DNA from 3 places in the Kitasatospora sp. NPDC057500 genome. Region 1 is predicted to be linked to each of the others. Evidence: riboswitches for the same ligand, from Rfam matches in the RefSeq annotation. Region 1 holds a riboswitch; each other region holds the start of a gene.
What was found. Region 1 has a riboswitch for thiamine pyrophosphate ahead of ACFU74_RS27335 (purine-cytosine permease family protein). Riboswitches for the same ligand answer to the same signal wherever they lie in the genome.

Region 1 (10,449 bases):
CCCAAGGGCGAGCCCGCCGGCGAGCGGGGCAGCTGGCGACGAGGCGGGGCGCCCGGCGAGGGGCTGCCACCGGACGCGAGAGCCGGCCGACGGCTCACCGGCCTTCTGCGGCGCCCGGGAAGCATTCCGGCGCCGCTTCTCTGTGTTACGGCGATGTTCCTGGTGCAGACCGGGATCGCGTTCTCCAAGCCGCTCTTCGGGCCGCTCGGGGTGAGCGGCACCACCTTCCTGCGGCTGGGCTTCGCGGCGGTCATCCTGCTGGCCGTCACCCGGCCGAGGCTGCGCGGGCGCCGGCCGCGCGACCTGGCCGCCGCCGCCCTGCTCGGCATGGCCTCGGCCGGCATGACGCTGCTGTTCGCCGGGGCGATCGACCGGCTGCCGATGGGCACCGCCGCCACCATCGAGTTCCTCGGCCCGCTCGCGGTGGCCCTGGTCTTCGCCCGCCGCGCCAGCCACCTGCTGTGGGCGCTGCTCGCGGCCGGCGGCGTGGCGCTGCTCACGCTGCTCGGCGAGGGCGGGGAGGGCGGCGGGCTGGACCCGGTCGGCCTGCTGTACGCCTTCGGGGCGGCCGCCTGCTACGCCGCGTACATCCTGTTCACGGACAAGGTCGGGGCGGCGTTCCAGGGCTTCCAGGGGCTGGCCGTGTCGATGACGGTCGGCGCGCTGGCGGTGGCGCCGTTCGGCCTCGGCCAGGCCTGGCACGGGCTGACCGAGCCCGGTGCGTCGCCGCTGATGCTGCTGCTGGCGGTGGCCGGGGTGTCGCTGCTGCTGCCGGTGATCCCGTACGCGCTGGAGATGACGGCGCTGCGGCGGATGCCGCAGCGGGTGTTCAGCGTGCTGGTCAGCCTGGAGCCGGCGGTCAGCGCGCTGGTCGGCCTGGTGGTGCTGGGTCAGCTGCTGGGCGCCGTGCAGCTGGCGGGCATCGGCTGCGTGGTGGCGGCGAGCGTCGGGGCGACGCTGACCGGGCGGCGCTGAGGCACCGCCCGGTGGTGGCCGGGGGCGCGCATCGAATTGGTGCGCGCCCCCGCCGCATCAGGGCCAGAGGAGGGTGCGCGACCACTCCGGGGTGCGGACCGGACCGGTCCGGGTGTAGCGCAGCCGGACGTGGTGGCGCTCCGCGTCCCCCTGCCAGAACTCCACCTCGTGCGCCCAGAGCGTGTAGACGGCGTGCCCGGCCGCGACCGCGTCCGGGGTGGCCTCCAGCCGGCGGCGGGCCACCGCCACCGCCTCCTCGTACTCGGCCGGCGAGGCCAGCGGCTCGCTCTGCCGCCCGACCAGCGCGCCGATCCGGGCGGCCGGGGAGCGGGTGGCGAACTCGGCCCCGGCCACCTGGTCGGCGGCCCGCTCGACGGTGCCGCGCACCCGCACCTGGCGGCCGAGCTGCGGCCAGTAGACGGTGAGCGCGGCGGCCGGGTGGTCGGCGAGCTGGCGGCCCTTGGGGCTGTCGGCGGCGGCCGAGAAGACCCAGCCGGTCCCGGCGGCGTCCACGTCGCGCAGCACCAGGACGCGGGCGTCCGGCATGCCGTCGGCGTCGACCGTGGAGAGGGTGAACACCTGCGGGTCCGGCACGCCGGCGTGCAGGGCGGTGGCGAGCCAGTCCACGAAGAGCGGACCGGGTTCGGCCGGGGCCGCCTCGGTGTCGAAGGTCGGCAGCGGGCGGGCCATCGGCGGGCGGCCGAGCATCAGCTCGGGCACGGACCGGGGCGCGGCCGGAGCCGGCTCCCCGCCGGGCCCGGGGCCCGCCGCGGGCCTGGTCTCGCCGGGGCCGGTCAGGCCCTCCTCCTCCGCTGCCATCGCGCGCCCTTCCTTCCGGTTGCCGCGGCCGCAGCCCGCGGCGGGCCGGTCGCCGGAAGGCGGGCCGGGCGCGGGGTGCGCTGTCGGAGCGCAACCGTACCGCCGTGCGGTGACGGCGCCGGGCGCGGGCCCTGGACTGGACCTGTCGCGGGCCCGGACGCGCCCGTGGGCGGCACCGGTGTACGGTGCCGCCCACGGGACCGGTGCGGTGACCCTTTCCGCTGCCCGGTTGTGCTGCGCGTCCTGTGCGGTCCTTCCGATCCGCTCGGTCCTCCGCCGGTCCTTCGCCGGTCTTCCGGTCGGTCCTTCGCCGGTCCTCCGGTCGGTCCTCCGGTCGGCCGACGCCGTCCGTCGTGTGAGTCCTGCCCGTTCCACCCGCCCTGACCGCTCCCGGTCGTCCGCCGACGGCGCCCCCGCCGTCCGCGGCACCCGGGCGGCGCTCAGGAGAAGACCGGTGCGAGGACGATGCCGTAGTTCTGGTTGGACTGGTTGGCCAGGACGCTGCCCGCGTTGTCCTTCACCCCGAGGGTGTTGGCCTGGTTCGATGCCCCGGCCCCGGTGGCCGTCTGCTGGGTGGAGACGTGGTTGCCGTCGACCGAGCCGAAGACGTTGCCCGTGCCGACGTTCGACACCACGCCGCTGGTGGACCCGTCGTTGGCGAACGCGCCGTCGTCGGCGGCGGCGGAGCCGGCACCGGCGATCAGCAGACCGGCCGCGAGCGGGGCCGCCAGCAGTAGGCCGGCCGCCCTGCGTGTTCGGGTGCGAGCCATGAGAGCCTCCAAGAAGCGGTAATCATGCAGGATGCGCGGAGTTCGCCGGCCAGACGAACACCTGCGGGCTGCGACGCCGGGAGACAGACTTCCGCAACAAATCGACAAAGCACCACCTCACAGCCCCCTTTTCGCCCTTTAGCGTGATATTCGGCCACCCGGCGCATAACTGCCGCCGGCACCGAATACGCGCCCTTCGCACCCCCTTCCACCTGCGGCGCAGTCGAACCGGCGGGCCACGGTCAGTGCGCCCGAAACGGCGCGGGAAGGGCGTGCGGACAACCCGGCGCACCACGAGGGCGCGCGACGGCAGAAAACACGCCCCCTTATCGGTGCGGTCGCATGACCGTGTCGACAATTCAGGGCGCTTTCCGCCGGCCTGTACGAAGGCCCGGGGGCCGGCGGTGCGGCGGTGCGGCGGTGCGGGGGGGGTGCGGCGGTGCGGGGGTCAGACGGCCTTGCCGGGATTGAGGATGCCCAGCGGGTCGAAGACCGCCTTCAGCTGCCGCTGGAGGTCCATCGCCACCGGTCCGAGCTCCTTCGCCAGCCACTCGCGCTTGAGCAGCCCCACCCCGTGCTCACCGGTGATCGTGCCGCCCAGCTCCAGCCCCAGCGCCATGATCTCGTCGAAGGAGCGCTGCGCCCGGGCCGACTGCTCGGCGTCCGCCGCGTCGAAGATGACGATCGGATGGGTGTTGCCGTCGCCCGCGTGGCTCACCACCCCGATGGTCAGCCCGTTCCGCTCGGCGATCGCCGCGACGCCGTCCAGCATCTCGGCCAGCCGCGAGCGCGGCACCGCCACGTCGTCGATCATCGTGGTACCCAGCCGGTCCAGCGCGGGCAGCGCCTGACGGCGCGCCTCCAGCAGCAGCTCGGACTCGGCCTGGTCCTCGGCGGGCACCACCTCGGTCGCCCCGGCCGCCCGGCACAGTTCGCCGACCGCGGCCAGCTCGGCCGCCCGGTCCGGGCCGTCGAAGGCGACCAGCAGCAGCGCCCGGGTGGACTCCGGCAGCCCCATCCGCCCCAGGTCGTTGACCGCGCGCACGCTCACCGCGTCCATCAGCTCCATCAGCGACGGGGTGAAGCCGCGCGCCATCACCTCGCAGACCGCCGCGCCGGCCGCGGCCGCACTCGGGAACTCCGCCGCCAGCGCCAGCTGCGGCGCGGGCGCCGGACGCAGTGCCAGCACCGCGCGGACCACCACGCCCAGGGTGCCCTCGGAGCCCACCAGCAGCCGGGTCAGGTCGTAGCCGGCGACCCCCTTGGCCGTCCGGCGGCCGGTGGACAGCAGCCGGCCGTCGGCCAGCACCACGTCCAGGCCGAGCACGTACTCGCCGGTCACCCCGTACTTGACGCAGCACAGGCCGCCCGCGCCGGTGCCGATGTTGCCGCCGATCGTGCAGGACTCCCAGCTCGACGGGTCGGGCGGGTAGGCGAGCCCCGAGGCGGCGGCGGCCCGGGAGAGCTCGGCGTTGACCACGCCCGGCTCGACCACCGCGATCCGGTTCACCGGGTCGATTTCCAGGATCCGGTTCATCTTCACCATCGACAGCACGATGCAGCCGTCGACGGCGTTGGCCGCGCCGGACAGCCCGGTCCTGGCGCCCTGCGGGACCACCGGCACGCGCAGCGCGGTGGCGGTCCGCATGACGTGCCGCACCTGCTCGACGGTCTCCGGGAAGACCACCACCGCGGGCGTGCCGGCCGGGCAGAAGCCCGCCATGTCGTGCCGGTAGGCGGCGGTCACGTCCGGATCCACCGCCAGGGCGCCGGGCGGGAGGCCCTCCGCCAGCCGGTCCGTCAGATCACTCATCGCCGCCTCCGCTCACGCCGCCCGCCCTCGCACTCTGCCCGCCGCCCGTCCACCCGGCAAGTACGCCGCTCCGGCGCGGGCGGCCCCTGCGACTACCCGCGGACCACCGGCTCCTGGAACTCCGTCACCCAGTCCGCCTCCTCCTCCGGGCACTCCAGGTAGAGCTCGCGGGCGTACCCCGTCGAGCGGTAGCCGTTCTCGTCGATGAAGCGCGCCAGTGCCTGGGTGGCGCCCAGGGAGGCGTCCATCGAGCCGCGGTGCACCACGGTCGCCGCCTCCTCGACGGCCGGCAGGTCGACCACCGCGAAGCCGTGCTCCCCGGCCGGGTCGACCGTGGCGGGGATCGGCACGGCCACCCGGATCAGCACCGAGCCGTCGCCGTCCCCGGTGTCCTCGTAGCGGGCGACGGACGGCCCGGCGTGGCCGATGCCGGCCGCCGCCAGCCGGCCGCAGAGCTCGTCGAACAGCGGGCCGATCACCGGCCCGATGTCCTGCGGCTCGTAGCCCGCCGCGACCCCGGTCAGCTCGGCCACCCGCACCGCAGGCACCCGCTTCACCACGACATCGTGCGTGGACATGGTCCCCTCGCTCTCGATCGTCCGGAGCCTCGCCTCCACCCGGGCCAGCCGTTCGGCGTCCGCGGCCATGGCCGCGGCGAGCTCGGCCCGCCGCAGCCGCAGCATCCCGCGCAGCTCGGCCGTGTCCACCTCCTCGTCCAGGACGGCCCGCACCTGGTGCAGCGTGAAGCCGAGGTCCTTGAGGGCGATGACCCGGTTGAGCCGGGCCAGTTGGGCCGCCTCGTAGCAGCGGTAGCCGCTGGCCGGGTCGACCCGGGCCGGCCGGAGCAGCCCGAGGGCGTCGTAGTGGCGCAGCATCCGGACCGACACCCGGCCGTGCTTGGCGAAGTCTCCGATGTTCAACATGGTTCCTCCAGTGCAGACCCTCACACGGTGTCACGGTCAAGCACCGGCTTCGCCACCCCCGTCCGTCACGTCAGTCCGTCACGTCGAACCCCCTCCGCTGCCCCAGCACCTGGAGGCTGCGCTGGCCGGGGATGCCGTTGGCGTCCTCGCCGGAGTAGCCGAGGCTGCGCTGGAAGGCGGCGTACGCCTGCACGGAGCGGGTGCCGAGCGAGCCGTCCACCCAGCGCTGCTCCAGGAACCCCTCGTCCGCCAGGGCCTGTTCGACGATCCGCACCTCGCCGCCGTGGGTCTGGTGGCCCTGCTCGGCCCCCGGGTCGGTGCGTGCCGCCGCGACCACGTGGGCGAGCGAGACCCGCCGCGGCGAGGGCAGCCGGCCCAGCAGCCGGCGCAGCGAGTCCTCGCCCGGCACGCCGTCGGCGTCCGGTCCCGAGTACCCCAGGGCGTGCTGGAAGTCCTGGTAGTTGAGGGTGTCGGCGTCCCGCCAGTCCTCGTCGGGCCCGGACCGGTAGTGCCGGCCGAAGCCCTGCCGGACCAGCGCCTCGCCGACCTCCCTGACCTGCGGCCCGTGCGCGCCGTAGCCGTACTCCAGGCCGTTGACGGTCACCCGGTAGCGGGCGGGCCCGGACCCGCCCTGCGGCGGGGGCAGCGGCGCCCCGCCGGCCACCGCGACGATGCCGGGCATCACGACCTCGCGGAACTGCCGGACGCGGACGTCCCCCGGGCAGGCCGTCCCGCCGTTCGACCACTCGGGGAACATCCGGTGCACCCCGAAGCCGGGCCCGTCCCACGCCGGGCAGATCCGCAGCGGAATGCCGTGCCGCCGGTGCAGCCACACCCCGAGCGCGACGAGCGCGTTGACCTGCGCGTTCGTCCACGGATCGGTGCTCCGGTCGTCACTGGCCGTCTCCACGCTCACCGCACCGGTTCCGTCCGCCCTGCGGTTGGCGTGCATGTTGGCGTCGGCCCGGGTCTCGGTACCGATGAACTGCCCCACGGAGCCGTCGTACCCGACCCCGAAGTGGGACTCCAGATTGGTGGAGTCCCTCCAGTACTCGTACATCCGCCGCGGCGTCCACGGCGCCGCCACACTGTGGAAGATCACCTGCGTCGGCGTGATCGCCGGCTGTTCGTCCGACTCGGGCTGGAGCTCCATCTTCTCCGCACCGGGGTACCAGGCCATCCGTCTCTCCTCGCCAGGCCCAGGGCAGTTCGCCCCTTACGCCCGGATAGACGGACCCCACACCCCCACACGCGGACACACCCGCCCCAAACCCCCCGTTCAGGTGAATACGACCCCCTCCCCACCCCACCCCGAACAGCACGAAGGCGGGTGCCGACCTCAGTCGGCACCCGCCTTGAGCAGGTGGTTCTTCTCCTACCGGCGGAGAGCGTGGGATTCGAACCCACGGTACGGGGTCACCGCACGACAGTTTTCAAGACTGTTCCCTTAGGCCGCTCGGGCAGCTCTCCAGGCGGAGGTCAGCCTAACGGGTCCGGCGGGGTTCGGTGCACCGGGTTTCCGGGGCGGGGTGGGGGTCAGTTGTCTCCGACGCGCTCGCTGAGGGTGACCTTGGTGGTGGCGGTCTGGCCGTTGCGGGTGTACTCGACGTCGACGGTCTCGCCGGGCTTGTGCGTCCAGATCTTGCTGACCAGGGCCGGGCCGTTCTCGATCGGGCTGCCGCCGAGCTTGGTGATGACGTCGCCGGGCTTGAGGCCGGCCTTGTCGGCGGCGCCGCCGGGGGTGACGGCCGGCTGGCCCTGGATGTCGCGGGTCTGGATCTGCGCGCCGTCGCCCTTGTAGTCGTCGTTGCGCAGGACGTCGAGCTTGGCGTAGACCGGCTTGCCGGTCTTGATCAGGGTGTCGGCGACCCACTTGGCCTGGTTGATCGGGATCGCGAAGCCGAGGCCGATGGAGCCGGCCCGGCCGTTGCTGGAGGCGTTGGACTGGATCGCCGAGTTGATGCCGATCACGCCGCCGCCGGAGTCGAGCAGCGGGCCGCCGGAGTTGCCGGGGTTGATGGAGGCGTCGGTCTGCAGGGCGTTCATGTACGAGGACTGCGCGCCGGTCTCGTCGCCGGAGGCGACCGGGCGGTCCTTGGCGCTGATGATGCCGGTGGTGACGGTGGACTCCAGGCCGTACGGCGCGCCGATGGCGATGGTGGAGTCGCCGACGTTCACCTTGTCGGAGTCGGCCAGCGGCAGCGGCGTCAGCTTGTCCTTGGGCGGGTTGTCGAGCCTGATGACGGCGACGTCGTAGCCCTCGGCGCGGCCCAGCACGGAGGCCGGGTAGGAGGACCCGTCGGCGAACTTGACGGTCAGTTTGCCGCCGCTGGAGGCGGCGGGCGCGACCACGTGGTTGTTGGTGAGGATGTGGCCCTCGGTGTCGAAGACGAAGCCGGTGCCGGTGCCGGACTCGCCGTTGCCCTGGGCCTTGATGGTGACGACGCTGGGCAGCGCCTTCTGCGCGATGCCGGCGACCGAACCCGGGGCGGCCTCGTTCTTCTGGGAGTTGTTGGCCTGGACCGTGGTGGAGGTTCGGCCGGCCTTGGCGCTGACGGTCCTGTCGTCGCGGTCGGCGATGGCCACGCCGACCGCGCCGCCGGCCACGCCGGCCACCAGGGCGACGGCCGTGACCAGGGCGATCAGACCGCCGCGCTTCTTGCGCGGGCCGCCGGGGACCGGCGCGCCGGGGTACTCGCCCGGGTAGCCGAGCGGGCCGCCGGGACCACCGGGGCCCCCGGGCGCGCCGGGGGTGATGTCGTGCGGGGCGCCCCAGCCGCCGAGCGGCTGCCCGGCGCCGAACGGGTGGTGGTGCCGGCCGGTGGCACCCGGGCCCTGCGGGGCGCCGGGCGCGGCGAACGGGTCGTGCGCGGCGAAGGGGTCGTGCGCGGCGAGCGCCGGGGGAACCGGCGTACCCGGGGCCGGGGTCGCGTACGGGTTGCCGCCGTGCGGGGCGGCGACGGGCGCCGCCGGGGCGACCGGGGCCGCGGGCGCGGCGGGCGGCAGGACCGGCGGCGGGGCGTCGAGGTACCCGGTCTCGGCGGCCGGGGCGGGCGCCGGGGCGGCGGCCGGCTCCGGGGCGGCGACCTTGCTGAACGCCAGCGTGGGGGTGAACCCGCCGGAGCCCGCCTCGGCGGCCGGCTGGGCGGAGGACGGCCGGTCGGCCGCAGGCTGCTGCGCCGGACCGTCAGAAGCGGAACCCACCGCCCCCTGGCCGCCGGAGGGCTGCTCCCCCTGCGACCCGGTGGGCCCAACCTCGCGCTCGGTGCTCACGGACGACCTCCATAGCTGACAGGACCAACAACCATAGTTTTTCGCACACCCGATTCGATTGCCGTAAGGACCCTTCTGAAGAACTCATAAGAATCCTTAGCCGGGCCCGACGACCGCCGCAGCGCCGTGCGCGACCCCTCCCGCCTTGGCGTTCTCCCCGTCGCCGACTAGCCTGTCGCTCCGAACTGACACGCGGGAGCTTGGACCCACCAGGCTGAGAGTGCGCCGGTCGACCGTACGCCACGGAGTCCCGTGGACGGCCGTCGAGGGGGCGCAGACCGCCGGAACCTGTCCGGGTAATGCCGGCGTAGGGAGAAATCGGCCATGCCGCCTGCTTCGCCATCCTCGTCCTCCGGCGCGCCCTCGTCCCCGGGCGTCCCCCCTCGGCAGGACGCCGCGGGCACCGCCGCCGGTTCCCACGGCGCGGCCACCGCCGTCCTGGAGCCCGCGGGCCGCACCGAGGCACCGCTGGTGCTGGACACCGAGCCGCCCCGCACGCTGCGCTTCCGCGACCACTTCGCGCTCTGGATGAACCTCGGCGTCTCGCTGATCGGCTTCACCACCGCCGCGACCGTGCTCGGCGCCAAGGGCAGCGAACTGTCGCTGGCCGCCGCCGTGACCGCGATCGTGGCCGGCACCGTGGTCGGCACCGCGATGCTCGGCGTGGCCGCGCTGATCGGCGCCCGGACCGGTGCGCCCGCCATGGCGAACCTGCGCGGGCTGTTCGGCACCCGGCTGTCCTACGTGCCGACGGTGCTCAACATCGTCCAGTGCGTCGGCTGGGGCGTCTACGAGCTGCTGACGATCGCGCTCGGCGCGCAGACCGTGGTCGGCACCGAGGGCTACCGCTGGGTCTTCGTCGTGCTGGCCGGTGCGCTGACCACCGCGCTGACCATCTGGCCGCTCGGCGCGATCGCGGTGCTGCGCCGCTTCGTCGCCGCGGCAGTGGCGGTCGCGATGGTCTACTTCACCGTCCAGCTCGGTCGGCACGGCGTCCCGGACCCGGGCGCGGGCAACTGGCACGGCTTCCTGCCGGCGACCGACGCGATGATCGCGGTGTCGATCTCCTTCGTGCCGCTCGCCGCCGACTACACCCGGCACTCGCGCACCCCGCGCGCGGCGTTCTGGGGCAGCTTCTCCGGCTACACGATCGCGCAGGTCTGGTGCTACGTGCTCGGGCTGATGGCGCTGCTCCAGGCGGACGGCGACCCGGAGCGGATCTTCGACTCGTTCCTCGGCGTCTGGGCCGGCTGGCTGTTCCTGCTGGTGCTGGTGCTGCGCGAGACCGACCAGTCCTTCGCCAACGTCTACTCGACCGCGATGTCGATCCACAACCTGCTGCCGAAGGTCGACCGCCGGGTGCTGACGGGCGGCACCGGTGCGCTGATCACCGTGCTCGCGCTGCAGATCACCGAGTTCACCGAGTCCTACTACGCCTTCCTGGGCCTGATCGGCTCGGTCTTCGTGCCGATGTTCGCGGTGCTCGCGGTCGACTACTTCCTCGGTGCCGGGCGGCGCGGCTGGAACCTCTCCGCCGACGCGCCGTCCCGCTGGCTGATGCTGCTGCCGTGGGCGCTGGGCTTCGCCACCTACCAGCTGATCGCGCCGACCGCGGTGGCCGGCTGGTGGACGGACCTCTGGACCTCCGCGCAGGAGGCGGTGCACTTCACCCCGCAGGAGTGGACCTCGGCCTCGCTGTTCGGCTTCCTGGTGCCGGCCCTGGCCACCTGGGCGCTCACCCCGCTCACCCGGGACCGGGCCGCCGCCGCGCGCTGACGCCCGCCCGGCCCCGGACGCGGAGGCGAAGACGGCCCCTCGGGTTGGGGCCGTCTTCGCCTCCGCGTCATGTCCGCGTCCTATCGTGTAGGGCGTGACC
Region 2 (7,108 bases), on a different contig from region 1:
CGGTGCCGGACGAGGGCTGGACGAGGGCGACCAGCCGCTCGTCGCCGTCCCCGTCCGGGACGCCGACCAGCACCGCGAGTTCGACGCCGGGCAGGTGCAGGGCGGGTTCGTACAGGCCCGGGTAGATGTTCTCGGCGCGGCGCAGCACCATGTCCTTGAGCCGGCCGGCGAGCACGATCCGGCCGTCCGGGTCGAGTGCGGCGCGGTCGCCGGTGCGCACCCAGGGCCCGGGTTCCTCGCCGAGGTAGCGGTGCCGGGCGCCGGGGCCGGTGAGCAGCAGTTCGCCGTCCTCGCCGAGGTCGGTGCGCACGCCCGGCAGCGGGGCGCCGACCAGGTCGCCGGGTCCGTCGAAGGCGCTCTTCTCGGCCTCCTCGACGGCCGCCGCCGGGAACAGCTCGGTGAGCGCGTAGACGCTCCAGGCCTGCTCGGCCCCGGCCTGCTTGACCCGGCGCAGCAGCGCCGCGTCGGCGGGCGCCGAACCGGTCCAGACCCGGCCGGTGAACCGGGCCCCGGCGCCGAGCGCGGCGCGCAGCTGCGGCGGGGTGAGGTAGGTGTGGGCCGGGGCGAGCCGGTCGAGCTGGCGGGCCAGGGCGGCGGGTTCGCGGGCCGGCAGCGCCACGGCGGCGCCGACGGTGAGTGCGGGGACCAGCACGAAGAAGGTGCCGCCGAGCACCACCGTGCCGGGCCGGGGGCCGACCAGCGCGGTGACGGTGTCCAGTCCGGCGGCCAGGCCGCTGCGGGAGTGCACGACGGCGCGCGGGCGGGCGGTGGTGCCGGAGGTGAAGACGATGACGGCGTCGGCGTCGCGTCCCGGGGCGTCCCGTCCGGGGACGCTCGGCACCGAGGCGCCGAAGGGGTTGGTCCGCAGCCGGGGGGCGCAGCCGGGCAGCCGCCGTCCGAGGGTGGCGACCGGGCCGAGGGTGCCGAGCGGCGGCAGCGCGAGGTCGGCGCGGCGGGCGAGCGGTCCGGCCCAGCCGGCCACCGCCTGGGCGGCGGCGTCGGCGAGCACCAGGTCGGGCCGGGCCAGGGCGAGCCGGGCCGCCAGCACGTCGGGGCCCGCGGTCGGGTCGAGGACGGCGGCGCGCAGGCCGAGCCGGTGCGCGGCGAGCAGGACGGCGAGGGCGCGCGGGCCGGGGCGGACGGCGACCCCGAGGGTGTCGCCGTCGCGCAGGCCGCGGGCGCGCAGGGCGACGGCGTAGTTGTCGGCGAGGGCGGCGAGTTCGCCGCGGCGGATCCGCACCCGGGTGCTGCCGAGCCGGGTGTGGCGCAGGACGGCGGGGCGTTCGGGGTGGTCGGTGCGCAGGGCGTGGGCGAGCCGGTCGAGCACGAGCGGTCCTCGGGATTCGGCGGGGGTCGGCGGCGGGGGGTCAGCGGACGTCGACGGCGCGGGGGCCGGCGCCGCGCTCCAGGTACCAGCGGGCGGTGCCCACCACCCCGTAGGCGCGGATCCGCCGGGTGGAGTTCTGCACCACCATGTCGCGGCGGTGGACGATGGCGGTGGTGTGCCGGCGGATCCGGTTGATGAACATCCGGTCGGTCGGCGAGGGGCGGCGCGGCATGCCGCCGACCGCCTGGTACAGCTCGGCGGTGATCGCCATGTTGTTGCCCGCGTGCATCCGGTACGGGGTGAGGTAGCCGTGCCGGCGCCGGTGCGCGGGCCGGATCCGGCCGAAGAACGCGCCGAGCGCGACCAGCGTCAGGAAGACGGCGCGCCCGGCGGGCCCGTGCTCGTCGCGGCGGGCGGTGACCCGGCCGCAGACCAGCCCGCCGCCGTCGAGCAGCGCGGCCCGGGCGGCGGCGGTCCAGCCGGGTTCGGGCAGGCAGTCGGCGTCGGTGCGGGCGAGCAGGGCGGCGCCGTGCGCGATGGCGTGCCGGAAGGCGGTGTCGACCGCGGAACCGACGCCCTTCTCCGGTTCGACCAGCACCTCGACCGGGAACGGCGCCCGGGCGGCGAAGGCGCGGACCGCGTCCACGGTGCCGTCGGTGGAGCCGTTGTCGGCGACCAGCAGGGTGAAGCCCCGGTCCCGCTGGGCGGCGAGGGCGTTCAGGGTGCCGGTGATCCTGGCCTCCTCCTGGTAGGCGGGGACGATCACCCAGAGCCCGGTCAAGACGCCTCCCAGACCATCGTCATCAGGCTGACGCCGCCGCCGAGGCCGACCATCAGCACCTTGTCACCGGGCGCCAACGCCCCGTGTATTCGATCGAGTTGGAGTCCTATCGTGGCACTGGCGACATTGCCCACCTCCGGCACGGTGACCACCAGCTTCTCCTCCGGGACCCCGGTGACCTCGACGAACCGCTCCAGGTAGGGGACGGTCACCTGGTGCACCAGCACCCGGGCGTAGTCGTCCCAGCCGAAGCCGGTGCGGGCCGCCACCCGGGTCAGGACGTGCCGGCCGGTCTTCTCGAAGACCTCGCGCAACTCCGTGCCGCCGCCCCGGAAGTAGCTGTACTCGTCGCCGCGCGGGTGGCGCGATCCGCCGCCCGGGATGCCGCCGGTCCGCCAGTGCTCGGAGGCGGTCTCGGTCTCCACGTCGAGGATGCCGCCGCGCCGTACGGCCTCGACGACCACGGCGGCGCCCGCGTCGCCGAAGGTGTAGCCGGCGAAGCCCTCGCGGAACTGCTCCGCGCCGCTCGGGTCGCGGCGCATCGCCCGGCTGGGCGTCTCGCCGGTGACCACCAGGGCACGCCGGGCCCGGCCGGCCAGGATCATCGCGCGGGCCAGGTCGATCCCGTTGAGGAAGCTGTTGCAGGCGTTGCTGACGTCGAACGCGTGGGCACGGGAGCCGAGTTCGTCCTGCACCAGATGGGCGGTCGCGGGCTCGGCGACGTCCCGGGTGGCGGAGGCGAAGAGCAGCAGGTCGATGTCGAGCGGGTGCAGGCCGCGGGCGTCCAGGGCGCGCCTGGCGGCGGCCACGGCCAGCGTGGAGGCGTACTCGTCGTCGGCGGCGAAGTGCCGGGTGACGATGCCGGTGGCCTTCTCGAAGGTCCGCTCCGGCAGGCGCAGTCGGCCGCCGGCGGTAATCTCGTCCTGGAGCTGCCGGGAGGTCAGCCGACGGTCGGGGAGCTGGGAGCCGACGGCGGTGATGCCGATCCGTGCGGTGGCTGCTGGATGCATGTGCCCATCGTCCGGTGCGCCCGGCCGCGGCCGCCTGAGTACGGGTACTCAGGCGGCCGCAGCCGGGCTACCCAGAGCGGGTCAGCCCTGCTCGGAGGCCGGGCCGGCGAAGTTCGCGGGCAGGGCGTCGACCGGCACGGCGTCCGCCGGTACCGCGTCCAGCGGGACCGTCTCCACCGCCGTCGGTGCCGGGACCGCGGCCGCCGGGGCGGCGCCGTCCGGGCCGACCGTGGACAGCAGCCGGCGGGCCAGTCCGAGCCCGGTGCCGCCCATCGCGAGCGCCTTGGCGAACAACTCGCCCATGCCGTCGGCCCCGTTGAGCAGCACCATGTGCTCGACGTTGCCGAAGGACTCCGCGGCGGCCCGCACGATCTGCGGCCACTGCTCGGCCAACTCCTGGGCGACCACCGCGTCCTGGTTCTCGGACAGGGCGGTGGCCCGCGCCTTGATGCCCTCGGCCCTGGCCAGCCCGATCGCCCGGGCGGCCGAGGCGTCCGCCAGACCGCGCGCCTCGGCCGCGGACGCCTCCGCCTGCCCGGTCGCCGTGGTCGCCTCGGCCTGTGCCAGACCGCGCAGCCGGGTGGCCTCGGCGTCCGCCTCGGCCGCGACCCGCACCCGGCTCGCCTCGGCCGCCGCCGCCAGCTCGGTCTCCCGGGCCTGCGCCTGCGCGGCGGAGATCCGGGCGTCGCGGGCGGCCTCGGCGCTGGTGCGGGTGTCGTACGCGCGGGCGTCGGCGGGCTTGCGCACGTCGATCTGGAGCTGCTGCTCCTTGCGCCGGGCCTCCAGTTCGGCGACCCGGGTCTCCTGGACCACCACCTCCTGCCGGGCGGCGGCGTCCGCGAGCGGCCCGGCCTGCCGGGCGCGGGCGGTGGCGGTGTCCATCTCGGCCTGGTACGAGGACTGCTGGATCTCGCTGTTGCGGGTCGCCTCGGCCTTGCGGGCGGCGGCCTCCTGCTCGGCCTCGGTGGCCAGCCGGTCCGCCTCGGCCTGGGCGATCCGGGCGTCCCGCTGGACGGCGGCGGCGTGCGGGATGGCGAGGTTCTTGATGTAGCCGGTCGGGTCGATGATCTCCTGGATCTGCAGGGTGTCGATGATCAGCCCGAGCTTCTCCATCTCCAGCCCGGAGGCGGCCCTGGTCTCGCCGGTGAGCCGTTCGCGGTCGCGGATCATGTCCTCGACGGTGAGCCCGCCGACGATCGAGCGCAGGTGGCCGGCGAAGACGTTGTGGACGCGCTGGCTGATCAGCTTCTGCTGGTCCAGGAAGCGGCGGGCGGCGTTGGCGATCGACACCTCGTCGTCGCCGACCTTGAAGATCACCACGCCCTTCACCCGCACCGGGATGCCCTGCGTGGTGACGCACTCGACGTTCAGCTCGGCCTCGTTGAGGTCCAGCGAGAGCCGCCGGACCCCTTGCAGGCCGGGGGTGACGAGGGTGCCGCGCCCGGTGACGATCCGGAATCCCAGACCGTCGCCGACCCCCTCGGTGCGGTGCCGGGAACCGGAGATGATCAGCGCCTCGTTCGGCTCCGCCACCCGCCACATGAGTTTGAAGAGCGTGATCCCGACGACCAGTGCCGCGGCGACCGCCCCGGCGACGATGTAGCCCATGGTTCAACTCCCCCTTCCGGCGCTGGAGATGCGCCGATTCGGATTGTCCGCCCGGGCCGATCCGGGGGAAAGGGAAGTGACATGACGGTCCGTCACAAGGTCGTCACCGGAAGGTCATCGGGGCGTCACGGGCCGATCGGCGCCACGTACACCGTCCTCGGCGGCTGGTACTCGATCACCACCACCGGCGTCCCGACCGTCAGCCGCTCGCCCGGCACGGCCAGGTAGGCGAGGAACGCCTCGGTGCCCCGGCGCTCCGGAACGTGCACCATCACCTCGCCGACCAGCCCCGCGCCAACCGCCCCGGTGACCCGCCCCGTGCTCCCGACCACGCCGGCCTCCTCGACTCGTCGACTACGGGGCCAGTCTGCCCGCAGAGGAGGCCTCCCGTCCCCCGTTCACCGTCCGGACCTCGGCGTTCCCCCTCCAGGACCCCCTCTGGACCTCCGGCGATCGGCTCGCTACGGTGTTGGACGTCATGCGCGGGCAACACCGCCTGCGGACGCGGGAGCTCGGAGCACCGGGCTGAGAGGGCGCTGAACGGGACGTCGACGGACGGACCGGAGGCTGCGTCGACCGCAGGAACCTGACCGGGTAATGCCGGCGTAGGGAGTTTGAGGTCCGATGACCACCTTTGAGGCACAGCCGCAGTCTGCCCGCCCGCAGTCCGGCAACGGGACCGCCGTCACCAGCGCGGGCACCGGCTACCCCACCCCGGCCTGGCGCAAGGCCCACCGCCAGGGGTCCCGCCCCGACCTGCGCGTGCCGTACCGCGAGGTCGTGCTCACCAACGGCAGGACCGTCCCGCTGTACGACACCTCCGGGCCGTACACCGACCCGGACTACGAGCCGGACGTGCGGCGCGGCCTGCCCGCCCTGCGCGACGCCTGGATCCGCCTGCGCGGCGACGTCGAGGAGTACGACGGCCGCGAGGCGCGCCCCGAGGACGACGGCATCCGGCACACCGCGCCGCGCGGCGGCGACCTGCGCAACCTGGACGCCGTCTTCCCCGGCCGCCCGCGCCGCCCGCTGCGCGGCCGCGACGGCGCCGCCGTCACCCAGCTCGGCTACGCCAAGCGCGGCATCGTGACCCCCGAGATGGAGTTCGTCGCCCTGCGCGAGGGCCTGGAGCCGGAGTTCGTCCGCGAGGAGGTCGCCCGCGGCCGGGCCGTCATCCCGGTCAACGTGAACCACCCCGAGGTCGAGCCGGCGATCATCGGCACCAACTTCCTGGTGAAGATCAACGCCAACATCGGCAACTCCGCCGTCACCTCCTCGATCGAGGAGGAGGTGGAGAAGATGACCTGGGCCACCCGCTGGGGCGCCGACACCGTCATGGACCTCTCCACCGGCCGCAACATCCACACCACCCGCGAGTGGATCCTGCGCAACTCCCCCGTGCCGATCGGCACCGTGCCGCTCTACCAGGCGCTGGAGAAGGTCGACGGCAAGGCCGAGGAGCTGAGCTGGGACGTCTACCGCGACACGATCATCGAGCAGTGCGAGCAGGGCGTCGACTACATGACGGTGCACGCCGGCGTGCTGCTGCGCTACGTGCCGCTGACCGCCCGCCGCAAGACCGGCATCGTCTCGCGCGGCGGTTCGATCATGGCCGCCTGGTGCCTGGCGCACCACCGGGAGAACTTCCTCTACACCAACTTCGAGGAGCTCTGCGACATCCTCGCGAGCTACGACGTCACCTTCTCCCTCGGTGACGGCCTGCGCCCCGGCTCGATCGCCGACGCCAACGACGAGGCGCAGTTCGCCGAGCTTCAGACACTGGGCGAACTGGGCCGGATCGCCCGCGCCAAGGACGTCCAGGTGATGATCGAGGGCCCGGGCCACGTCCCGATGCACAAGATCAAGGAGAACATGGATCTCCAGAAGGAGATCTGCGACGAGGCCCCCTTCTACACCCTGGGCCCGCTCACCACCGACGTCGCGCCCGGCTACGACCACATCACCTCGGGCATCGGCGCCGCGATGATCGCCTGGTGGGGCACCGCGATGCTCTGCTACGTCACGCCCAAGGAGCACCTGGGCCTGCCCAACCGCGACGACGTGAAGACCGGCGTCATCACCTACAAGATCGCCGCCCACGCCGCCGACCTCGCCAAGGGCCACCCCGGCGCCCAGGCCTGGGACGACGCCCTCTCCGACGCCCGCTTCGAGTTCCGCTGGGAGGACCAGTTCAACCTGGCCCTCGACCCGGAGACGGCCCGCGAGTTCCACGACGAGACCCTCCCCGCCGAACCCGCCAAGACCGCCCACTTCTGTTCGATGTGCGGCCCGAAGTTCTGCTCGATGAAGATCTCCCAGAAGATCCGCGACGAGCACGGCGACGGCGCCACCGCCGTCGCCTCCGGCTACGACGCCGAGGCC
Region 3 (10,449 bases), on a different contig from region 1:
CGACCGCCGAGGCGCGGCACCTGGACGAGCGGCTGGGCGCGCCGGACCTGACTCCCGAGGAGGTCGCCGGACTGCGCGGGCTGGTGGCCCGCAGCGGCGCGCCGGAGCGGGTGGAGCAGCGGATCGAGGAGCTGCTGCGGCAGTCGCTGACCGCGCTGGAGGCCGCCCCGCTGGCGGACCCGCGGGCCCGCGAGACACTGCTGGCGCTGGCCGAGGCCGCCACCGTCCGCAAGTACTGACGTCCGCAAGAACTGACGTCCGCGAGGGCCGGCCCGCCCCCGCGGGACACGGGGCGGGACGGACGGCGGCGGCCCCGGTCGCTCAGAGCGCGCGCAGTCGGCGGGCGAACCCGGCGGCCGCGGCCCCCGGGTCGTCCGCGGCGGTGATGGCCCGGACGACCACGACCCGGCGGGCGCCGGCGGCCAGCACCTCGTCCAGGTTGCCGAGGTCGATGCCGCCGATGGCGAACCACGGCCGCTCGGTCCCGAGCTTCGCCGCGTACTCGACCAGGCCGAGGCCCGGTGCGTGGCGGCCCGGCTTGGTCGGGGTCGGCCAGACCGGACCGGTGCAGAAGTAGTCGACACCGGGTTCGGCGGCGGCCGCGTCCACCTCGGACTCGGCGTGGCAGGAGCGCCCGATCAGCACGTCCTCGCCGATGATCGCCCGGGCGGCGGGCACCGGCAGGTCGTCCTGCCCGAGGTGCAGCACGTCCGGGCCGGCCGCGTGGGCGACGTCGGCGCGGTCGTTGACCGCGAGCAGCTTGCCGTGCCGGCGGCAGGCGTCCGCGAAGACCTCCAGTGCCGCCAGCGCCTGCCTGGCCTCCAGGCCCTTGTCGCGGAGCTGGACGATGTCCACGCCGCCGGCCAGCGCGGCGTCCAGGAACTCGGCGAGGTCGCCGCGCTCGCGCCGGGCGTCGGTGCACAGGTACAGCCGCGCGTCGGCGAGCCGGGCCCGGCGGTCGGTCACGGCCGGGCCGGTCGCGGCCAGGTCGGTCACAGCGCCATCGCCTGGGCGCGGCGCTTGACCTCGGTGGCCCGGTTCTCCCAGAGCGCCTGGACGGGGGTGCCGGGCAGCGACGGGTCCTCGCTGAACATCCACTCGAGGATCTCCTCGTCGCTGAACCCGCTGTCGCGCAGCACCGTCAGCGTGCCGATCAGGTGCTTCACCGGGCCGGTCTCGTCGATGAACGCCGCCGGGACCTGGAGCGACTTGTTGGGACCGCGGCGGACGGCGATCAGGTCACCCTTCTTGACCATGTTGCGGACCTCGGTGACCACCAAACCCCACTTCTCGGAGATGTCGGGGAGGTACAGCCACGCGGGGACCAGGGCTTCAATCTTGGCTTCGATCTCACTCACAAGCACCAGACTGCCACCTCGGCGGCCCGCCGCGCACCAACCGGGGCCGCCGCCCGCCGCTACCGGGCAGCGAGCGCCGACTTCAGCGGGACCTCCGGGTCGGCGGCGCGGGCCGGGTCGAGCACGGCGCCGCGCTCGATCAGCCGCCGGCCCTGGGTCAGGTCGCGCGGCCGGTCCACCGCGAGCAGCGCGCGCAGCGCTCCGTCGCGCAGCCAGAGCACCGACCAGCCGGCGCCGCCCGGCGAGCCGCGCCACAGCAGCTCGTCGCCCGCGCCGTGCCGCCCGGCGTACTGCACCATCCGCCCGAACTGCTCGGACCAGAAGTACTGCACCGGGTCGTACGGCGGCGCGTCGGTGCCGAGCAGGGTGGCGGCCGCCGCCTCGCCGGACTGCAGGGCGTGGTCCCAGTGCTGGACGGTCAGCCGGGTGGCGGAGCGCGCCGAGGGGTAGCTGACGCAGTCGCCGGCGGCGAGGACGCCGGGCACGGTGGTGCGCAGCCGCTCGTCGACCAGGACGGCGCCGACGGCGTCCAGGGCGACCCCGGTGCCGGCCAGCCAGCCGGTCGCCGGGCGGGCGCCGACGCCGACCACGACCTCGTCGGCGGGCAGGTGCGAGCCGTCGGCGAGCAGCACCGCGCCCGGTTCGACGGCGGTGACGCCGGTGCCGCAGCGCAGTTCCACGCCGGCCTCGGCGTACCAGGCGGCCATCGCCCGGCCGACCTCGGCGGGCAGCGCCCCGGGGACGGGCGCCGGGCCGGCCTCGACGACGGTCACCTCGCAGCCGGCCGCCCGGGCGGCGGTGGCCACCTCGGCGCCGATCCAGCCCGCGCCGACCAGCACCAGGCGCAGGCCGGGGCGCAGCAGCGCGCGCAGCGCGAGCGCGTCGTCCAGGGTGTGCAGCAGGTGGGCGCGCTCGGCGCCGGGCAGGACGCGCGGCTCGGCGCCGGTGGCGATCACCAGCGCGTCGTACGGCTCGTCCCCGGCGTCGGTGTGCAGCACGCCGGCCGTGCCGCCGGTGCCGCCGGGGGTGAGGCCGGTGGCGCGGCGGCCGGTCAGCAGTTCGACGCCGAGCCGGTCGAAGTCGAGGTCGAGGGCGGGGTTGTCGGTCTTGCCGAGCAGGACGTCCTTGGAGAGCGGCGGCCGGTCGTACGGCGCGTGCGGCTCCTCGCCGACCAGCGTGATCCGCCCCTGCCAGCCGTCGCGCCGCAGCACCGCGGCGCACTGCGCCCCGGCCAGCCCGGCGCCGACCACGACCACCCGATCCGTCTGTCCCGTTCCGCTCAGCTCAGCCACGCCCGTCACTGTACTGAGCCCGGTCCCGGTCCCCTGGTCCTAGGCCCTCAGCAGGCGCCTTCAGGGGGCGCACCCCCCGGAGTTAAGGTGGGGGCACCATCGCGGGAGCCCGGCGGACCGGGCTGAGAGGCGGGCTGGCACGGCCTGCGACCGTCCGAACCTGATCCGGGTCATTCCGGCGAAGGGAGAACAGTCTTGACACGCCTGGTACGGGGCGCCCACGCCGAGGTGCTGGTCATCGGCGGTGGGATCATCGGACTCGTCGTCGCCTGGCGGGCGGCCCAGCGCGGACTGCGCGTCCTCCTGATCGATGCCTGGCCGGGCCACGGCGCCGCCGACGTCGCAGCGGGCATGCTCGCCCCGGTCACCGAACTCCAGTACGGCGAGGAGCCGCTGCTGCGCCTCGGGATGGCCTCCAACGAGCGGTACGCCGCCTTCGCCGCCGAACTCACCGAGGCGAGCGGCGGCCACGGCACCGGCTACCGGCAGTGCGGCACCGTCGCCGTCGCCCTCGACTCCGACGACCGCGCCGAACTGCGCGAGCTGCACGCCTTCCACCAGCGGCTCGGCCTGGACTCCCAGTGGCTCACCGGCCGCGAGGCCCGCCGGCTGGAGCCGATGCTCGCCCCCGGCGTGCGCGGCGGCCTGCACGTCACCGACGACCACCAGGTGGACGGCCGCCGGCTGGCCGAGGCCCTGCTGCACGCGTGCGAACGGGCCGGCGTGGTGGTGCACCGCACCGAGGCCACCGAGCTGCTGGTCGAGCACGACCGGGCGACCGGCGTCCGGCTGGCCACCGAGGAGACCGCCACCGCCGACCAGGTGGTGCTCGCCGCCGGAGCGCGCAGTCACCTGCTGCCCGGCCTGCCCCCGGACGTGCTGCCGGCGATCCGCCCGGTCAAGGGCCAGGTGCTGCGGCTGCGGGTGCCCGAGGCGTACCGGCCGTTCCTCTCCCGCAACGTGCGCGCCGTCGTCCGCGGCGGCCACCTCTACCTGGTGCCGCGCGAGAACGGCGAGCTGGTGGTCGGCGCGACCACCGAGGAGCAGGGCTACGACACCACCGTGACCGCCGGCGGGGTGTACGAGCTGCTGCGCGACGCGCACGAGCTGGTCCCCGGCATCACCGAGCTGCCGCTGGTGGAGACCGGCGCCGGGCTGCGCCCCGGCTCGCCGGACAACGCGCCGCTGCTCGGCCCGACCGCGCTGCCCGGCCTGGTCGCCGCCACCGGCCACTACCGCAACGGCGTGCTGCTGACCCCCGTCACCGGCGACCTGGTGGCCGAGTACCTGGCCACCGGCGACCTGCCGGAGCTCGCCCGCCCGTTCTCCCCCACCCGATTCACGAAGGTCCCGGCATGAGCCCCCGCACCAGCGACATCCCCCTGAGCGTCAACGGCGAGCCCCGCGAGGTACCCGCCTCGACCACCCTGGCCGAGGTGGTCGCCACCCTCAGCCAAGCGCACTCCGGCGTCGCCGCCGCCCTGAACGAGGCCGTGGTGCCGCGCGCCGAGTGGCCGCGCACGCCGCTGTCGGCGGGCGACCGGATCGAGATCCTCACCGCCGTCCAGGGAGGCTGACCGATGGCCGACGACCTTCTCACCATCGCCGGGACGTCCTTCTCCTCCCGGCTGATCATGGGCACCGGCGGCGCCCCCAGCCTGGAGGTCCTGGAGCAGGCGCTCCGGGTGTCCGGCACCGAGCTGACCACGGTGGCGATGCGCCGGGTGAACACCGCCACCCAGGGCTCGGTGCTCGACGTGCTGACCCGCAACGGCATCCGGGTGCTGCCCAACACCGCCGGCTGCTTCACCGCCGGCGAGGCCGTGCTCACCGCCCGGCTGGCCCGCGAAGCGCTCGGCACCGACTGGGTGAAGCTGGAGGTGATCGCCGACGAGCGGACCCTGCTGCCCGACCCGATCGAGCTGCTGGACGCCGCCGAGACGCTGGTCGACGACGGCTTCACGGTGCTGCCCTACACCAACGACGACCCGGTGCTGGCCCGCAAGCTGGAGGACGTCGGCTGCGCGGCGATCATGCCGCTGGGCTCGCCGATCGGATCCGGCCTCGGCATCCGCAACCCGCACAACTTCCAGCTGATCGTGGAGGGCGCGGGCGTCCCGGTGATCCTGGACGCCGGCGCCGGCACCGCCTCGGACGTCGCGCTGGCGATGGAGCTGGGCTGCGCCGCGGTGATGCTGGCCTCCGCCGTCACCCGCGCCCAGGACCCGGTGCTGATGGCCGACGCGATGCGGCACGCCGCCGAGGCCGGCCGGCTCGCCCACCGGGCCGGCCGGATCCCGCGCCGCTTCCACGCCGAGGCCTCCTCCGCCATGGCCGGCCGCGCCGACCTGGACACCCGCGAGCATCCGGCCTTCTAGCTCCGGGGGCGGGCCGGACAGCTCGTCCGACCGTCCTCCCGGTGTCACAAACCGGGCACAGAGCGGCCCCGGGGGCGGTGTCCCCCGGGGCCGGCGAACCGCCACGCCCTAGACTCGCCGGGTGGACATGGCATTGCGCGACCCCCTGATCGGTACCCTGCTCGACGGCCGGTACCGGGTCGAGCGGCGGATCGCGGCCGGCGGGATGTCCACCGTCTACCAGGGCACCGACACCCGCCTCGACCGGATCGTGGCGCTCAAGGTGATGCACCCCTCGCTGGCCGGCGACACCGCGTTCACCACCCGCTTCATCCGCGAGGCCAAGGCCGTCGCCCGGCTCGCCCACCCCAACGTGGTCAACGTCTTCGACCAGAGCGCCGACGGCGCGCACGTCTTCCTCGCCATGGAGTACGTGCCCGGCGGCACCCTGCGCGACCTGCTGCGCGACCGCGGCGCGCTCTCCATCCGGGCCGCCCTGGACATCCTGGAACCGGTCCTCGCCGCCCTCGGCGCCGCCCACCGGGCCGGGCTGGTGCACCGCGACGTCAAGCCCGAGAACGTGCTGATCACCGACGACGGCCTGGTCAAGGTGGCCGACTTCGGCCTGGTCCGGGTGCTGAACGCCGCCGACGGCGCCACCACGTCCACCACCGCGACCGCCGGCACCGTGCTCGGCACCGTCTCCTACCTGGCGCCCGAGCAGATCCGCCCGGGCGCCGAGACCGACCAGCGGGTGGACGTCTACGCGGCCGGCATCCTGCTGTACGAGATGCTCACCGGCTCCCGTCCGCACACCGGCGAGAACCCCGTCCAGGTGATGTACCGCCATCTACACGAGGACGTCCCGGCGCCGTCCGCCGCCGTGCCCGGCGTGGCGCCCGCGCTGGACGCCATAGTGGCGGGCGCCTGCGCCCGGGACCGCGCGCACCGCCCGCACGACGCGGTCGAGCTGCTCGCCGCCCTCCAGCGGGTCCGCCGCGGGCTCACCCCGGCCCAGCTGGACGCCGAGCCGCCCGCCTCCACCCGCCCCAGCCCGCGCCACCCCACCGGCGAGGCCACCGCGGTGCTCACCCCGGTGCTGCCGCCGGCGCCCCCGGTCGAGCGCACCAGCGTGCTGGACGTGCCGCCGGACGTGATGGACCAGCTGCTCACCGAGCCGCGCCCGTACGACGAGCCGGCCCCGGTGCGCGCCGCGCGGCGGCGCCCCCGCTCCACCGGGCGCCGGCTGCCGCGCGGGCCGCTGATCTGGACGGCCGTCGTCACCGCCGTGGCCCTGCTGGTCGGCGGGGCGACGTACGCGATCTCCGGCGCGGTGTACGGCACGGTGCCGGGCGTGCTCGGCAAGAACCGGACCGAGGCGGAGCGCATCCTGGACGCGGCCGGCATGCACGGCAAGGTCTCCGAGGTGTACAGCGAGTCCGTCCCGGTCGGCCAGGTGATGGCGGCCGACCCCGGGGTCGGCACCCGGACCAGGAAGAGCGACGCCGTCACCCTCACCGTCTCGCGCGGGCCCAAGCGGATCGCCGTCCCCGACGTGGTCGGCCGCCCGTCCGCCCAGGCCTCCTCGACGCTGACCGGGGCGCAGCTGACGGCCGGCACGGTGACCGAGACGTACAGCGACAGCGTCGCCGAGGGCGCGGTGATCAGCAGTTCGCCGGCGGCCGGGCAGCAGGTGCCGGAGAACACGCCGGTGGCGCTGGTGGTCAGCAAGGGCATGGTGCCGGTGCCGGACGTCACCGGGATGTCCAAGGAGGCCGCGGAGAAGGCGCTCCAGGCGGCCGGGTTCGCCATGCAGAGCAGCGGGGTCAACCTGTTCGGCACCGGCAAGGTGACCGGCCAGTCCCCGGCGGCGGGCGAGCGGCGCCCGCAGCGCACCGTGGTGACGGTCAACTTCCCGTTCCTGTAGGCCCGGGGCGCCCGCTACCGCAGCGGGCCGTCGCCGGGCTCCTCCTGGTGGGAGTAGCGCTGCTCGCGCCACGGGTCGGCCCGGTTGTGGTAGCCGCGCTCCTCCCAGAAGCCGCGCCGGTCGGCCCGCATGTACTCGATCGCCCGGACCCACTTGGGGCCCTTCCAGGCGTACAGCCGGGGGACGACCAGCCGGACCGGGAAGCCGTGTTCGGCGGTGAGCGCCGCGCCGTCGCGGTGGGTGGCGAGGAGGGTGTCGGGGGCGGCGAAGTCCTCCAGCCGCAGGTTGGCGCTGTAGCCGTACTCGGCCCAGACCATGACGTGGGTGACCCCGGTGTCCGGCGGGACCAGGTCGAGCAGGGTGGCGGCGGCCACGCCGGTCCACTCGCCGTCGAGGACGGAGAAGCGGGTGACGCAGTGCAGGTCGGCCCGGACGGTGGTGCGCGGCAGGGTGTTGAAGCCCTCGAAGTCCCAGCTGCGCTTCTCCGCCGAGGCGGTGGCGCCGAACACCTGGAGGTCCCAGGTCAGCGGCTTGAAGCGGGGCACCGGGCCGTAGTGCAGGGCGGGCCAGCCGCGCTGGACGCGCTGGCCCGGCGGGAGCCTGGGGTCAGACGGCGGCGGCGGTTCTTGTTCGGACTGACCCATGGATCCATGGTGACAGACGGCGGGTGGCGCCAGGCGCGCGCCCCTTCACCGCACCGCACGCCCGCTCGTACGGGCCAACGGCGGAGCGGGGGCCATCGCCCGCGCTGGGTAAATCGGATATTCCGACACATGTCCTAGTGAGTGTGAACTTACTGGAATTTCTTCCCATCACGGTGCCAGGATGCGTGGAGCCGGAGCCGGAGGGTGAACGGCCCTGATCCCGCACGCGAGCAGGAAGGCAGCGCCATGAAGGGCGACGCAGAGGTCATCGAGTTCCTCAACGAGCAGCTCACCGCCGAGCTGACCGCAATCAACCAGTACTTCCTGCACGCCAAGATGCAGGAGAACTTCGGCTGGACGAAGCTCGCCAAGTACACCCGGCACGAGTCCTTCGACGAGATGAAGCACGCCGAGGTGCTCACCGACCGGATCCTCTTCCTCGACGGGCTGCCCAACTACCAGCGGCTCTTCCACGTCCGGATCGGCCAGACGGTCAAGGAGATGTTCGAGGCCGACCGGCAGGTCGAGGTCGAGGCGATCGACCGACTGAAGCGCGGGATCGTGGTGATGCGGGCGAAGAACGACGTGACCTCGGCCAACATCTTCGAGTCGATCCTGGCGGACGAGGAGTCGCACATCGACTACCTCGACACCCAGCTCGAACTGGTCGAGAAGCTCGGGGAGGCGCTCTACATCGCCCAGCTGATCGAGCAGCCGGAGTCCTGACCGCCCCGGGCCCCGGGCCCGACCGGCGCGCCGGTCAGGCGGCGCGCAGCGGCGCCGGCGCCCCGGGGAGGGCGGACGCGTCCTCGGCCGCCGGGTCGGCCAGGCCCAGCCGGGCCGCCAGCCGGGCGGTCGGGCAGGGCCGGGCACCGTGCTCGCCGAGCAGCGCCTGGATCCGCCGCACGCAGGAGCCGCAGTCGGTCCCGGCCTTGCAGCCCTTGGCGATCTGCCGCGGGGTGTTGGCACCGCCGTCGATCGCCCGCTTGACCTGGTCCTCGGTGACCGCATGGCACATGCACACGTACATCGCGGTCTCTCCCGGGGGGTGAAGCGGTGAAGCGGAGTGGATCTTGACTAAGGCAAGCCTTAGTTCAGTTAGCCTCACCTTACCCCGGTGGCGCTGGTACGCAAAAGCCTCTCCGGCCCGGGAGAACCCCGGGCCGGAGAGGCTTTTCTCACACGCGGAACGCCCGCGGGCGGTCAGTGGCCGCCGCGGTACATCTCGGCGACCAGGAACGCCAGGTCCAGCGACTGGCTGCGGTTGAGCCGCGGGTCGCAGGCCGTCTCGTAGCGCTGGTGCAGGTCGTCGACCAGCACCTCGTCGCCGCCGCCGACGCACTCGGTGACGTCGTCGCCGGTCAGCTCCACGTGGATGCCGCCCGGGTGGGTGCCGAGCCCGCGGTGCACCTCGAAGAAGCCCTTGACCTCGTCGAGCACGTCGTCGAAGCGGCGGGTCTTGTGCCCGCTGGACGCCTCGAAGGTGTTGCCGTGCATCGGGTCGCAGATCCACACCGGCTGCGCGCCGGAGGCGGTGACCTTCTCCACCAGGGTGGGCAGGTGCTCGCGGATCTTGCCCGCGCCCATCCGGGTGATGAAGGTGAGCCGGCCGGGCTCGCGCTCCGGGTCCAGCTTCTCGATCAGGGTCAGCGCCTCGTCGACCGAGGTGGTCGGGCCGAGCTTCACGCCGATCGGGTTGCGGACCTTCGAGGCGAACTCGATGTGCGCGTGGTCCAGCTGGCGGGTGCGCTCGCCGATCCACACCATGTGGCCGGAGACGTCGTACAGCTCGCCGGTGCGCGAGTCCACGCGGGTCAGCGCGGTCTCGTAGTCCAGGATCAGCGCCTCGTGGGACGAGAAGAACTCGACCGTCCTGAACTCCTCCGGCGCCACGCCACAGGCGTTCATGAACGCCAGCGCGTTGTCGATCTCGCGGGCGAGCTGCTCGTAGCGCTGGCCGGCCGGCGAGTTGCGCACGAAGTCCTGGTTCCAGGCGTGCACCTGGCGCAGGTCGGCGTAACCACCGGTGGTGAAGGCGCGCACCAGGTTGAGCGTCGCGGCGGACGCGTTGTACATCCGCTTCAGGCGCTCCGGGTCCGGGATGCGGGACTCGGGGGTGAACTCGAAGCCGTTCACCGAGTCGCCCCGGTAGACCGGCAGGGTCACGCCGTCACGGGTCTCGGTCGACTTGGAGCGCGGCTTGGAGTACTGGCCGGCGATGCGGCCGACCTTGACGACCGGCACCGAGGCCGCGTACGTCAGCACGGCCGCCATCTGCAGCAGGGTCTTGAGCTTGTTGCGGATGTGCTCCGCCGAGACGCCGTCGAAGGCCTCGGCGCAGTCGCCGCCCTGCAGCAGGAACGCCTCACCACGGGCCACGGCACCGAGCCGGGCGCGCAGCTGGTCGCACTCGCCTGCGAAGACGAGCGGCGGATACGAGGCGAGCTCGGCAAGGGTCTTGCGCAGAGCCTCTTGGTCCGGCCATTCAGGCTGCTGCGCCGCGGGCAGGGACTGCCAGGTGTGGGGATTCGTCACGGTCACGCGCTCAAGGCTACGGGGTGCGACAACCGATTTGTGACCACCGCCCGAGGGGTGAGACGCCTCACGGACATTCGGGTGACCGCCCTCACTCCCGGCCGGACATCCGCTAGGCTCGGGCCCGTGAACACGCCGCACACCTTCTCCTGGTGGTGGGCCGACCCCCCGGGTGGCCCACAGCCCGCGCGTTCCTAGACGCAAACGACCGGCCGCCCCTCGGGGCGGCCGTCGGCGTTCTCAGCCGGCCGACAGCCCTCCCGGGAGCGGAACCCCACCGCCGCAGTAGCCACCCCGGAAGGAACGCCGTTACCGTGACCAGCGCCGCCGACCTGT

Region 2: another riboswitch for thiamine pyrophosphate. It lies ahead of thiC (phosphomethylpyrimidine synthase ThiC); the one in region 1 lies ahead of ACFU74_RS27335 (purine-cytosine permease family protein).
Region 3: another riboswitch for thiamine pyrophosphate. It lies ahead of thiO (glycine oxidase ThiO); the one in region 1 lies ahead of ACFU74_RS27335 (purine-cytosine permease family protein).

What each region holds. Positions count from the first base shown of each region.
Region 1 is NZ_JBHVER010000158.1:4,254-14,702, reverse strand. Features, by position in the region: gene ACFU74_RS27375 (DMT family transporter) at 154-975, shown strand; gene ACFU74_RS27370 (pyridoxal 5'-phosphate synthase) at 1,033-1,794, opposite strand; gene ACFU74_RS27365 (hypothetical protein) at 2,235-2,564, opposite strand; gene ACFU74_RS27360 (FAD-binding oxidoreductase) at 3,013-4,377, opposite strand; gene ACFU74_RS27355 (MerR family transcriptional regulator) at 4,470-5,300, opposite strand; gene ACFU74_RS27350 (peptidoglycan-binding protein) at 5,371-6,480, opposite strand; tRNA gene ACFU74_RS27345 (tRNA-Ser) at 6,683-6,770, opposite strand; gene ACFU74_RS27340 (S1C family serine protease) at 6,837-8,573, opposite strand; TPP riboswitch at 8,756-8,904, shown strand; gene ACFU74_RS27335 (purine-cytosine permease family protein) at 8,898-10,349, shown strand; gene ACFU74_RS27330 (glycerophosphodiester phosphodiesterase family protein) at 10,444-10,449, shown strand, end outside.
Region 2 is NZ_JBHVER010000289.1:212-7,319, reverse strand. Features, by position in the region: gene ACFU74_RS34630 (class I adenylate-forming enzyme family protein) at 1-1,327, opposite strand, end outside; gene ACFU74_RS34625 (glycosyltransferase family A protein) at 1,368-2,108, opposite strand; gene ACFU74_RS34620 (3-oxoacyl-ACP synthase III family protein) at 2,105-3,118, opposite strand; gene ACFU74_RS34615 (SPFH domain-containing protein) at 3,200-4,726, opposite strand; gene ACFU74_RS34610 (hypothetical protein) at 4,852-5,058, opposite strand; TPP riboswitch at 5,221-5,355, shown strand; gene thiC (phosphomethylpyrimidine synthase ThiC) at 5,351-7,108, shown strand, end outside.
Region 3 is NZ_JBHVER010000124.1:7,600-18,048, reverse strand. Features, by position in the region: gene ACFU74_RS24150 (polyprenyl synthetase family protein) at 1-239, shown strand, start outside; gene thiE (thiamine phosphate synthase) at 322-996, opposite strand; gene ACFU74_RS24140 (Rv2175c family DNA-binding protein) at 993-1,358, opposite strand; gene ACFU74_RS24135 (NAD(P)/FAD-dependent oxidoreductase) at 1,418-2,650, opposite strand; TPP riboswitch at 2,742-2,854, shown strand; gene thiO (glycine oxidase ThiO) at 2,846-4,009, shown strand; gene thiS (sulfur carrier protein ThiS) at 4,006-4,227, shown strand; gene ACFU74_RS24120 (thiazole synthase) at 4,231-5,028, shown strand; gene pknB (Stk1 family PASTA domain-containing Ser/Thr kinase) at 5,156-6,934, shown strand; gene ACFU74_RS24110 (molybdopterin-dependent oxidoreductase) at 6,949-7,578, opposite strand; gene bfr (bacterioferritin) at 7,825-8,304, shown strand; gene ACFU74_RS24100 (bacterioferritin-associated ferredoxin) at 8,339-8,608, opposite strand; gene ACFU74_RS24095 (class II 3-deoxy-7-phosphoheptulonate synthase) at 8,782-10,119, opposite strand; gene ACFU74_RS24090 (anthranilate synthase family protein) at 10,428-10,449, shown strand, end outside.